4 regions of the Rhodococcus sp. AZ1 genome follow, and region 1 is predicted to be linked to each of the others. Evidence: predicted binding sites of a transcription regulator. Region 1 holds the regulator's gene; each other region holds the start of a gene.
The links. Region 1 encodes LexA, which represses DNA repair genes until DNA is damaged. Its sites were predicted from a motif close to CGAACANNTGTTCG; they were not measured.
Positions count from the first base shown of each region.

Region 2: a site for LexA is predicted at 2,192-2,205, ahead of cofD (2-phospho-L-lactate transferase). Genes of this name have one in related genera too.
Region 3: a site for LexA is predicted at 1,771-1,784, ahead of ACY48E_RS08305 (DUF222 domain-containing protein). Genes of this name have one in related genera too.
Region 4: a site for LexA is predicted at 1,692-1,705, ahead of ACY48E_RS13230 (HNH endonuclease signature motif containing protein). Genes of this name have one in related genera too.

Region 1 is NZ_JBUEQF010000004.1:298,951-302,158, reverse strand. It holds gene ACY48E_RS07470 (acyl-CoA dehydrogenase family protein) at 1-742, shown strand, start outside; gene lexA (transcriptional repressor LexA) at 816-1,559, opposite strand; gene ACY48E_RS07460 (hypothetical protein) at 1,792-2,148, shown strand; gene nrdR (transcriptional regulator NrdR) at 2,225-2,689, shown strand; gene hrpA (ATP-dependent RNA helicase HrpA) at 2,670-3,208, opposite strand, start outside.
Region 2 is NZ_JBUEQF010000006.1:200,926-204,133, reverse strand. It holds gene ACY48E_RS09975 (coenzyme F420-0:L-glutamate ligase) at 1-956, opposite strand, end outside; gene cofD (2-phospho-L-lactate transferase) at 953-1,924, opposite strand; gene ACY48E_RS09965 (WhiB family transcriptional regulator) at 2,568-2,816, shown strand; gene ACY48E_RS09960 (metallopeptidase family protein) at 2,829-3,208, opposite strand, start outside.
Region 3 is NZ_JBUEQF010000005.1:151,159-154,366, forward strand. It holds gene dnaJ (molecular chaperone DnaJ) at 1-471, opposite strand, end outside; gene hrcA (heat-inducible transcriptional repressor HrcA) at 558-1,601, opposite strand; gene ACY48E_RS08305 (DUF222 domain-containing protein) at 1,816-3,208, shown strand, end outside.
Region 4 is NZ_JBUEQF010000010.1:24,362-27,569, reverse strand. It holds gene ACY48E_RS13240 (TadA family conjugal transfer-associated ATPase) at 1-486, opposite strand, end outside; gene ssd (septum site-determining protein Ssd) at 483-1,535, opposite strand; gene ACY48E_RS13230 (HNH endonuclease signature motif containing protein) at 1,738-3,208, shown strand, end outside.

The sequences.
Region 1 (3,208 bases):
CCTGCAGGGCATCAAGACCCGCGCGGTCAAGGACGGCGACGACTGGGTGCTCAACGGCTCCAAGACGTTCATCACCAACGGCATCAACGCCGACCTCGTGGTGGTCGTGGCCTGCACCGATCCGGAGAAGGGCGCGCAGGGCTTCTCGCTCTTCGGTGTCGAGCGCGGGATGCCGGGCTTCGAGCGCGGACGCAACCTCGACAAGATCGGCATGAAGGCACAGGACACCGCCGAGCTCAGCTTCACCGACGTCCGCGTCCCCGCCGCAAACCTGATCGGCCAGGAGGGCATGGGGTTCATCTACCTCATGCAGAACCTGCCTCAGGAGCGTCTGTCGATCGCCGTCGTCGCGGCGACAGCCATGGAGACCGTTCTCGAGCAGACCATCCAGTACTGCCGCGACCGCAAGGCGTTCGGCAAGCCGATCGGCCACTTCCAGAACACCCGGTTCGTGCTGGCCGAGCTCGCCACCGAGACCACCGCGGTGCGCATCATGGTCGACAAGTACATCGAGCTGCTCAACGAGAACAAGCTGACCGTGCAGGAAGCCGCGATGGCCAAGTGGTGGACCTCGGAGCTTCAGGTGCGCCTGATCGACCGGTGCCTGCAGCTGCACGGCGGCTACGGCTACATGAAGGAGTACCCGATCGCGAAGGCGTTCATGGACTCGCGAATCCAGACGATCTACGGCGGCACCACCGAGATCATGAAGGAGATCATCGGGCGCGGCCTCAACCTCTGACCCGCATCAGCAACAGCGCAACGCCGGTCACCCCTGAGGGGCGACCGGCGTTGCGCTTTTCTCCGACCTCGTGTCAGATCTTGCGGATGACGGTGACAACCTTGCCGAGGATCGCCGCGTTGTTCCCGGGGATCGGATCGAAGAGGGGGTTGTGCGGCATCAGCCACACCTCGCCCTTGCTCTTCTTGAACGTCTTCACCGTGGCTTCGCCGTCGATCATCGCGGCGACGATGTCGCCGTTGTTGGCCACGCTCTGCTGCCGCACCACCACCCAGTCGCCGTCGCAGATCGCGGCGTCGATCATCGACTCACCGACGACCTTGAGCAGGAACAGCGAGCCGGATCCCACCAGCTCGCGGGGGAGAGGGAAGACATCTTCGACAGCCTGCTCGGCAAGGATCGGCCCGCCGGCGGCGATGCGACCGAGAACGGGTACGAATGTCGGTGTGGGCAGCGCGCCCGCGGCATCGGACTCGGCGTCGGCGTTCTCCAGCGCCGGGTCGTCGAGGCCCCGGACGTCGACCGCTCGCGGTCGGTTGGCGTCGCGGCGCAGGAACCCCTTCTTCTCGAGAGTGCGCAGCTGGTGGGCGACCGAGGACGTCGACGTCAATCCCACCGCGTCGCCGATCTCTCGGATGCTCGGCGGGTAGCCCCGCTCCCGGACGGACGCGTGGATGACCTCGAGTACTTTCCGCTGCCGGGTGGTCAGACCGGCGGTGGCGTCGTCGGCGGGTGGCGTGGTGAGGGTGACGGGTGCGGCGGCCGCGGGAGCCTTGGACCCGCTTCCCCTCGCAGTGGACGAGCTGTCGTCCTTCATCTCGTAAGACCTCCTGGCATGTCGTTGGACCTGATGATCGGTGGCGCTCGGTGTGCCGTCTGACACGAACTTAGACGGAAACACCAGTTCGATCAAACATCTGTTCGAAGCGTGTCGCGTGTTCTCGAGAACTTTGTCGGTGGGGCGTGCTACAAATCGAACATGCGTTCCTTCGAACGCGTGATCGATGTTCCGGCCAGGGGCCGGACCCAGCGACCAGGGAGTGATTGCGATGGCACGGACTTCAGTTCTCCAGACCGTCGGTCGGGACAGCTACCACGGCTCGTTCGACACCGCCGGCTCGTTCGACACCGCCGGCTCGTTCGACACCGACGGCCGGCACCTGGCCCGTAGGCCGGCTCGGCGCGGGGGCACCCGGCCCGACGTCGCACCGTTCGATTACGGACGTGTTGCGCCGACACCCCGCTCGTCCCACGCCGAGCGCCGCGAGATCGGGTTCGGCAAGCTGTGCGGGATCGCGCTGGTGACGGCCGCGCTCTCGCTCGGTCTCGTTGCCCTGGCGAACCTGCGGGCTGCGGATCAGCCGGCACCGACGGCACCGATCTCCGTGGTCGACGGTGTGCGCTGACTGTGTCACCCACACCCCACCGGGTACTGTCGGGATGCGCTCCGGCGCCGCCGTCCGGTACGAGAAGTGGGGTCTCATGCATTGCCCGTTCTGTCGTCATCCGGACTCGCGTGTCGTCGATTCCCGGGAGGCGGACGAGGGGCAGGCCATTCGGCGGCGTCGCTCGTGCCCGAACTGTTCCCGGCGTTTCACCACGGTGGAGACGGCAGTGCTCTCGGTGGTCAAGCGCAGTGGAGTCACCGAGCCGTTCAGTCGGGAGAAGGTGATCAAGGGCGTCCGTCGGGCGTGCCAGGGTCGCGACGTGGACAACGATGCTCTGGTGCTGCTGGCGCAACAGGTGGAGGACACGGTCCGCGCCTCTGGATCGGCGGAGGTACCCAGCAACGAGGTGGGGTTGGCGATCCTGGGGCCTCTGAGGGATCTCGACGAGGTGGCTTATCTTCGTTTCGCGTCGGTGTACCGGTCGTTCAGCAGCATCGCCGATTTCGAGAACGAGATCGACGATCTTCGATCGCATCGGGTCAACGCAGATCGGCGATAGCCTTCCGGACGCGTTTCTCCGACACCGGATAGGCCGTACCGAGTTTCTGAGCGAACAGGCTCACCCGAAGTTCTTCGATCATCCAGAACACAGCTCGCACGTCCGGTGCTCCGGTTCGAGCCGGGGGTAGGGCGCGAATCAGGGCGTCGTAGTCGGCGTACACCCGGTCGAGGACGGCCATACCGGCCCTGTCGCGGTCGGCGCTACCCGGCAGTGCCGCCAGTCGGTCGACGGCACCGCGCAGGTACCGCGGAATCTGTTGCAGGGCGTCCGCTCCGCTGTCGAAGACGAATCCGTCGAACACCAGCGAATCGAGCTGCTCGCGAACGTCGTCGGCCGCCTCGCCGGCGCACTCGTCGAGCGCTGACCGAACACGTGTCGCTTCGGCCAGTACAGGTTCCACCAGGGCGAGCAGGGCTGCGGTGCGGCTCGGAACCTGAGCGCGTGCGGTGCTCGCCAGGGCCTGGAAATCCTGCGGCGTCGATACCGGACCGCCTGCGGCGGTGATGATCTCGTCGA
Region 2 (3,208 bases), on a different contig from region 1:
TCCTCGCGCCAGCGCTGGGCCATCGCATCGAGCAGTCGTGTGCGGACGTCCGGTGTGCGCACCCAGACGAACCGCACCGGGCGGGTGTGATGCGGGGCGGGTGCGGTGAGGGCGTCGGCGAGGGCGTCGCGGATATCGGCGGGATCGACCGCCTCGTCGGTGAAGTGGCGAACCGTGCGGCGACGGGGCACCGCCTCGCGACGTCCGCGGGCCAGCGCCTCCTCGGTGCCCAACCAGAACAGATCATCCTGACCGGGTCGCACCAGCGCGGCGGCGGTGGACCCGTCGTCGACCGGCGTCAGACCCCGCACCACGGCCACCGGGACCGATCCGAGCTTGCCCTTGACCAGGTCCGCGGCGGCGGCGATCTCGTCGGCCACCGCAATTTCGGTGACCAGCAACGGATTTCCCTGACCGTCCTCACCCCCGGCGTACGGATGCAGCACCGCCAGGCCGGCAGCGCCGATGGCCGCGTCGGTCTGGCCCACCCGCCAGGCGCGGCCCATGGTGTCGGTGACCACCACGGCCACCTCCACCCCGAGCCGCTCACGGATGGCCTCACGCAGTGTGGCGGCGGACTTGTCGGGGTCCACCGGGAGCAGCGCCAGTTCGTCGGATTCGACGTTGGACCCGTCCACTCCCGACGCGGCCTGAACGATGCCGAGCCGATTCTCGGTGATCAGGGTTCGCCCCCGCCGCGCAACCACGCGAACCGCTTCCTGCTCGACGAGCCTGCGACGCAGTGCATCCCGCTCCTCGGCGTCGACGGGGGCCGGCACCAGGCGTCCTTCGATCTTGGAGAAGACCTTGCTGGTGACCACCAGCACGTCGCCGGTGGCCAGCCAGGGGGCCGCCGCGGCGAGGGTGTCCGCCAGATCGTCACCGGGGCGGAACTCCGGCAGACCGTGCACGGGGATGATCTCGAGCGATCCGCCGGGGGAGTGGTCGGTGATCACGGTCGGTCCACGGACACACCCGCCGCAGCCAGTGCGGCCCTGGCCATCTCGGCGGTGGTGGTGGCGGGGTCGGTCATCAGGAGCGGGACCGCGCGCACGTCCACGCCGGGTACGTCGGCGGTGTCGCCGGTGTGGATCAGCCAGGCGTCGAGGATCCCGGTGGCCGAGCGGGCGCCGTACAACCGGCCGATCGCCTCGGCGGTGGTGTCCACCCCGATCACCGTCAGACACTCGTCCGCCATGCCGCGCAACGGCTTTCCGTCGATCACCGGTGACATGCCCACCACCTTCGCGGCGGTGGTGCGCAGTGCACCGCGGATACCGGGAACCTCGAGAATGGCGCCCACGCTGACCACCGGATTCGACGGCGCGATGAGCACTGCGTCGGCACCGGAGATCGCCTCCAGCACACCGTCGGCCGGGGTGGCGTCGGCCGTGCCGATGAAGGCGAAGCTGTGCGTGGGAATCTTCGCCCGGTACCGAACCCACCATTCCTGGAAATGAATTGCGCGCTGTTCGCCGGACTCGGGTTCGCTGACCACCACGTGGGTCTCGCTGCGTGCGTCGGTGACCGGGAGCAGGCGCACCCCGGGCTTCCAGCGGTCGCACAGCGCTTCGGTGACAGCCGAGAGCGGGTAGCCGGCGTTGAGCATGCGGGTACGGATCAGGTGGGTGGCGATGTCGCGATCGCCGAGGCCGAACCACGTGGGATCGGCGCCGTAGGCGGCCAGTTCCTCTTTCGCGCTCCAGCTCTCGTTCTTGCGACCCCACCCGCGCTCGGTGTCGATCCCGTCGCCGAGGGTGTACATGCAGGTGTCGAGGTCCGGGCAGATGCGCAGGCCGTGCATCCACACGTCGTCACCGACGTTGACCACGGCCGTGATCTCGTCGCCCTCACCCAGCAGTGCCCGCAGGCCCTGCAGGAACCGGGCGCCGCCGACGCCGCCGACCAGAACCGTCACCTTCACGCTGTCACCCTCATGCTGTCGCCGTCACGCTTCCACTCACACGACGGCCCAGGGTAGTCGTACGGGGCGCGTACGACTCGCCCGGCAGTGTGCGATCGGGTGACGCGACTCGCCCGCGACACCGACCGCGCGGTGCGCGAGAAAACGGGGAGCGGGATGGTATTGGAAAATTCCTGATCGGCTTGACCGCGACACACCGGACGTGTGTAATCACAGCAGTGTTATTCCTGTCTCGGACACCGAGTTCGCTTGAGACGGGCCAGTATTCGAACACCCGTTCGGGGCGCTTGCAGAATCCCGGTCGATGTTCGCGGCGGCACCGTCGGCTCGTCGGGGTTCTTGCTGGAGCACTGGGTTTTTCCTTGCTGGAGCACTGTTTGTTGCTGGAGCATTGTTTGTTGCTGGAGCACTGTTTGGGTTTTGCAGGGTCGGGGAATCACGGAACGACTGCACATATGTGGTCGGGCGCCATCGGCGTCCGCCACGCACACACGTAGAGGAGGCGGAGATGATGCTCGACCACAACGCCGACGCACGCCCGCACATCGATGCCTCGGTCGGTGCAGAGCCGAGTGCACCCGACCATGGTGATCGTGAGATCCCGCTGCACGAGATGGTGGTGCCCCGGCTGGGCCTGGTGCCGATGCTCATCGACACCGCCGAGGACGAGGGTCAAGAGCAGTGGCAGGAGCGCGCCCTGTGCGCGCAGACCGACCCCGAGGCGTTCTTCCCCGAGAAGGGTGGTTCCACTCGCGAGGCCAAGCGCATCTGCCTGGGATGCGAGGTCAAGGACGAGTGCCTCGAGTACGCGCTCGAGCACGACGAGCGTTTCGGCATCTGGGGTGGCCTGTCCGAGCGGGAGCGCCGGCGCCTCAAGCGCGGCATCGTCTGACCCGACTGAACGTCAGTCGTCGTCGGGAGTACCGTCCGGGTCGATGACCTCCGGGGTCAGACCCAGGTAGGTGGCCACCTGCTCCACCAGAACCTCGCGCACGAGGTCGGTGAGCTCGAGGCGATCGTGCGCGCGCTTCTCGAGCGGTCTGCGGAACAGCACGACCCGCGCACGGGTGGTCGCGCCTCGCGCGTCGACACCCGCCGGAATCAGACGCGAAAGTGGCACGGGACCCTCGGCCACCACTTCCGCCGGCCAGGTGATGCTCTCCGGATCGACGGCCCGGATCTTCGGTACGTCGTCGACGGCGATGTCGAGTTTGGTCAGTCGATCGTGCCACCGCCGATCGATGTCCTCGAACGCCTCGAGAACCACGGTGTCGAACTTCTCGG
Region 3 (3,208 bases), on a different contig from region 1:
TTTGCTGTCGCCGTTGGTGCCCGCACCGGTGCACACATCGCACAGGATGGCGGTGCTGACCAGCGAGTGCTTGGTCACGCCCGTCGCGCACTCCTCGAGGGTGAGGGTGACCCGCAGGTGCGAGTCCGAGCCCGGCTGCACCCGCCCGCGCGGGCCGCGACCGCCGCCGCCACCACCGAAGAACGCTTCGAAGACGTCGCCCAGACCGCCGCCGAAGCCACCGCCGCCGAAGCCACCGGCCCCGGCGGCGCCGTTGTCGAGCGGGTCGCCACCGAGGTCGACGATGCGTCGCTTCTCCGGATCGGAGAGCACCTCGTAGGCGGTGGAGATGTCCTTGAACTTGGCCTGCGCCGACTCGTCCGGGTTCACATCGGGGTGGAACTCGCGCGCCAGCTTGCGGTACGCGCGCTTGATCTCCTGGTCGGACGCCTTCGAATCGACGCCCAGCGTTCCGTAATAGTCCCGTGCCACGTGTCCGTGCCGTCCTTCATGTCCGTGCGTGTGTGCAGTCTCGTGTGTGACAAGTGTTCGGTTGTGACAGGTGTTCGGTCCGGCCCCTAGCGTTCGGCGAGAACCTCGCCGATGTAGCGCGCGACCGCCGCAACCGAGGCGATGGTTCCCGGATAGTCCATGCGCGTCGGCCCCAGCACCCCCATGCCGCCGAGAACGTTGCCCCCGGAACCGTAGCCGGTGGACACCACCGACGCCCCACGCATCTCCTGAACGTTGGTCTCCTCGCCGATCTGCACGGTCACCCGACCGGGATCCTGCGCGGCGGCGATGAGCTTGAGCACCACCACCTGTTCCTCCAGTGCCTCGAGAACCGAGCGCAGAGAGCCGGGGAACCCGTTCAGCGACGCAAAATCTGCGGCGTTGCGTGTGAGGTTGGACGTCCCGCCCAGCACCAGACGCTCCTCCGGGTGCTCGACGAGGGTTTCCAGCAGCACCGTCGCCGAGCGCACCACGGCGTCACGAATCTGCTCGGGAGCGTTCTCGGCCAGCTCCGCGACCGCGATCGACGCCGCCGCGAGCTTCTTGCCCTCGAGCGCGCCACCGAGAAGGCTGCGCAGCCGGGAGAGGTCCTCGTCACCGATCACGTCGCCGAGTTCGACGATGCGTTGATCCACCCGCCCCGAATCGGTGATCAGCACCAGCAGCAACCGAGCCGGCGTGAGCGCGACCACCTCGAGGTGACGCACCGAGGACGCCGACAGCGTCGGGTACTGCACCACCGCCACCTGGCGGGTCAGCTGCGCGAGCAGGCGCACACCGCGGCGCAGGACGTCGTCGAGGTCCACGCCGTCGGCGAGGAAGTGCAGGATGGCGCGGCGCTCGGCGGACGAGAGCGGCTTGACGTCGTCGATGCGATCGACGAACCGGCGGTACCCCTTGTCGGTGGGAATGCGGCCGGAGCTGGTGTGCGGTTGGGCGATGTATCCCTCGGCCTCGAGAACGGCCATGTCGTTGCGCACCGTCGCGCTCGACACACCAAGGTTGTGGCGCTCGACGAGCGCTTTGGAACCGATGGGCTCCTGGGTGGCCACGTAGTCGGCCACGATCGCTCGCAGCACTTCGAATCTGCGGTCCTCGGTACTCGACATCGTCACCTCCTGCTGATCGAGTTGCCTGCCGGTTTCCACAGCTGCAGAAGTTCCGGTAATCCCCGAGTCTAGTTGCTGCACGAGGTGGGGACCGGCGGCGAGGCCCCGGTACCCGGGGCTGATCTCCGTCGGCAACTTTCTGGTGATGGGCTCGTCCACATCTTGCGCTCGAACATATGTTCTATTATTGTGGAACAAGCCGGGGAGGTGAAAATTGGTCGACGAAAGTTCGCTGGTCGCGGATTACGAGGCGTTGCATCGTCTGTTGGCGCGCATCGCGGCTTCGACGTCGGATGCGTGTTCCGAGGTCGAGGTGGCCGAGGTGGCCATCGCTCACGAGCGCGCGGTCCGAGTGATGGCGGGTATCGGGTTGCAGCGCATCCGTGACGTGTCCGATCGTGATGCTCACCGCAGTGTGCACTGCACCACGGTGGTCGAGTTCGTGGCGCAGCGACTGCGGGTGGCCAACCCGAGACGGCGGCTGAACCAGGTCGATCAGCTGGTGGCGTCGTACGCGATCAGCGGACAGCGGGTGGATCCGATGTGCCCGAACACGGCGTCGGCGATGGCCGACGGTGCTGTGGGGCACGAGCACGTCGACGCGGTGTTGGCGGTGATGGCCAAGGTGCCCGCCGACACTGCGGTGCCGGTGCGGGAGCAGGCCGAGGAGCAGCTCGCCGAGATCGCTCGCCATCACAGCCCCCGAGACATCACCCGGGCGGGGCAACGAATCCTGGCGTACCTCGATCCCGACGGCACCCTGCCCAGCGATCAGGATCGGTCCCGCACTCGTGGCCTGTCGCTCGGTGCTCAGGACTCGCTGGGGATGTCGAAGCTGACCGCCACCCTCGACCCCACCACGCGTGCGTTGGTGGAGGTGCTGTTGGCGGCGTGGGCCGCGCCGGGAATGAACAATCCTGATGATGAGCAGTCCCCGCGTGGTGGTGTCGACGACGACGGGATCGACGCTGCCGCGGTGCGGGTGGCTGCCGAGCGTGACACCCGCAGTCAACTCCAACGCAATCACGATGCGTTGGCGGCGCTGGTGCGTGCCGCAGCCGATGGCGGACTGTACGGCGCCTCACATCGTGGGTTGCCGCCGCATGTGATCGTCTCGATCACCGAGTCGCAGCTACGGGAGCGGGCCGGGGTCGGGCACACCGCCACCGGCACCGATCTGCCGATGTCGCAGATCGTGACCTTGGCGGCGCAGGCGCAGATGTACCTGGCGGTGTTCGACGATCACACCGGTGAGCCGCTCTACCTGGGCCGCTCGGCCCGGCTGGCCACCCGGTCGCAGCGGATGTTGCTGTTCGCCATGTACGGCGGCTGCTCGAAACCCGCGTGTCCGGCACCGTTCGCACACATCGAAGCCCATCATGCAGAACAAGATTGGGCCGCCGGCGGGTCCACCGATGCCCCGCATCTGGCCCCGGCATGTGGGCCCCACAATCGGGCCGTGCACGCTCGTCCCGGTGGCTGGCGGACGGTGAAGATCGCCGACGGACCCGACCGCGGCCGCTACGGCTGGGTCGCCAACGGCACCACCGACCCGCCCCGCACCAACCACCTCCACCGACCCGACCGCATCCTCGACGAGCATCCAC
Region 4 (3,208 bases), on a different contig from region 1:
GCGCAGGACCCGTAGCGACAGACAGGTTCCACCCTGCGCCACCGGCGCTAGAACTGCGTGCAGTCGCACTCCGAAGCTGCCGTGTCCGACACCGGGCAGGCGGCCGTCGACCCACGGCTGTGCATCGTCGAGCCGCCGACCTGCCGAGAGCGCGAGCCGCTGAGCGAGCCGCCGAACCGCTGCCTCGTCAGGGAACGTCACAGGCGATCGCACCAGACCGCCGCCCCGATCGACCCAGACGTCCGTGGGCGAGGTCACCAGGACGTCGGTGACCGCACCGTCGTGCAGAAGCGAGTCCAACGGTCCCGCCCCGGTGAGCTCGGTGTCCAGCAGGTGCAGCGCAGAGAGCAGTTCCGTATCGCCCAGTACACCGCCCGCTTCGGCGCGCAGAGCGGCCGCGAGCACAGCCGGGGTGGGCGCTTCGGTGCTCTGAGCCAGGCGTTCTCTGACCCTGTCCAGGAGGTCGGTGGAGATCCATGCGGTCATCGGCGTGCCCCGAGGATCTGCAGAACCTCGCGTGCTCCGACCGCGAGCGCCGAACGGCCGACCAGACGAAGACCACCACGGTCGACTGCAGCGTCGAGGCCGCGGTGTGGTCGCATCGAGGTCAACAGGGGGAGCCCCACAATGTCGACGACGTCCGACGTGGCGAGGCCCCCTGGCGCCGGCCCGCGCACCAGCAACCCCACGTGCGCGGTCATACGGCCGAGCCGCTCTGCGGTCAGTGCGGCCGAGGCGACGGCGCGCACGCGTGCCGGAACCACCAGCACGGCGAGGTCCGCCCGCTCGAGAACCAGATCCGCGGTCTCGGTGCGAGTGCGTGGCAGGTCGCACACCACGAGGTCACCTGCCGCACGGGCGGCGTCGACCACGGCCGCTGCCGCCGCCGGGGACGGATGGGTCAGGCCCACCGCATCCCGCCTGGTGGTCAGAGCGGACACCGAACCACGGTTCGGTAGTGCGCCGTGCAGCGCCGCGGCACTGACCCGACCGCCGTCGAGCACGAGGTCGGGCCAGCGCAGCCCGCTGCGGCCCTCCCACCCCAGCAGCAGATCCAAACCCCCGCCGTGCGGATCGACGTCGACCAACAGCGTTCGACCGTGATCGTTGGCGAGGGCGAGAGCTGCAGCGAACGTAGACGCTCCCGCACCTCCGCAGCCACCGACGACGGCCACGACCGTTCCGTCACCTCCGTCGTCCACGGACTCGGCGAGCGCGCGCACAAGGTGGGTCTCGTGCTCGGGAAGAACGAACACCGCGTCGGCGCCCACCTCGGTTGCCGCTCGCCAGTGTTCGACGTCGGCCTGCTCGTTCGCCAGCAGCAGCGTGCCGTGTCGGCGAGGAAAGCGCTGTTCCGCAATGAATTCGGCGGATTCGACGTCGACGAGGACCAGCGCGGCCGACTCCCACTCGGCGCGGTTCGACGGCTCCGACCGCTCGACCAGCTCCCGGTCGACGGCCGCCGCGACACGGCGAGCTGCGGTCAGCAGCGCGCGGTCACGGCAGATCGCAAGCACGGGTCGGGAAGGTGTCATGGCGTCATCGTGCACCCGAGGGTGGCCGGTGATCCAGTGACAGTCATTGAGGCTGTGGATGATTCACGTCCTGTGGATAACTGCGAGCGGCCCCTCGGGTGGTGGTGTAGGGAACCGCACCGCAGCGCCGAGCGGAACATGTAACGGAATTGTTATCGAACATATGTTCTATGATCGAGGGATCAGCAGTAGGGTCGAGGGTATGAAATCGGGCGGACCGACGAGCGAACACGGCTCGGCCACAACATATTCGGGAGCCAGCGGGTATACACCCGGTGGTTTCACCGCCGACGGCGTCGTTCCGGAGCGACCCACCGCGATGGACGATGCGCTCATCTCGGCCATCGGTGCCGCGCGAGATGGAGTTCAGGCACTGATGTCCACCGAGCGCTGCCACCTCACCGCGCCTGATCTGGTGACGCTCTACCGCGAAATCGACTCGTTGACCAGACTTCTCGTTGGTGCTGGGCACCAGGTTCTGGCGGACATCGTCGACACCGAAGCGCTGCAGGATCACCCGCACACCACCCGCAACGCGCTGGCCGACCTCATTCACATCACGGGTTCCGACGCGAGCAGGCGTCTGCGACTCGCACAGTTGCTCACGCCCGGACGGTCCATCACCGGCCAGGAGCTGCCACCCGTCCTCGAGCACACTGCCCGAGGCGTACGCAGCGGGACCATCAGCCCGTCCAACGTCACCGTGATCGTGGACTTCTTCAACCATCTGTCCACTGCGACGGATCCGGTCGTGCGCGCCGAGGCCGAGGAGGCTCTGGCCTACTACGCCACGGCACTTCCACCGGAGCAGCTGCGAGCACTCGCCAATCGACTGCTGCAACGCATCGATGCCGACGGCCCGGAGCCGATCATCGGTCCCGACACAGCCCGCAAGCGCTTCTTCCGCCTCGGCGAACAAGGACCGGACGGATTGAGCACCGGCTCGTTCTGCATCGACGCGGAGCTGCGTGCGTACCTCGAGTCCGTGCTTGCGAAATATGCACGCCCCGGCTTCTGCAATCCCGACGACCCGGACCCGTCGGCCGATACCGATACCGACACCGACACCGACACCGACACCGAGGAGACACGCGCGCGACGCGACACTCGAACCAGCGGACAGCGGGCCCATGATGCAGTCAAAATGCTGTTCTCATCGGTGATCTCGTCGGGAATTCTGGGGCGCAATCGCGGCGCACCCGTCATTCCCATCATTACGATGACGCTTGCAGATCTGGAAAATGCAACCGGCCTCGCGCTCACGGCGACGGGATCATCGATCTCCATTCCCGATGCGATACGAATGGCGGCATCGGTACACCCGTACCTGCTCGTGCTGGACCACCGGAATGTGCCGCTGTACCTCGGCCGGACGAGGAGGATCGCGTCGGTCGACCAACGCCTCGCGCTCTACGCGAGCGAGCGCGGGTGCACGTTCCCTGGATGCAGCCGGCCCGCCACCGAGACCGAGGTGCACCACCGCACCGAGTGGGCCCGCGGCGGAACCACGGACATGGACCAGCTCACCCTCGCCTGCCCGCGCCACCACGGTCTAGTCGGCGACGAGGACAGCAGTTGGGCCACTTCGATGGCACCGCAGGGGCATCCGTTCGCGGGGCGAACGCTGTGGCATCCCCCGGTCGGGCTGGATCCCGACCGGACCGGTCGGGTGA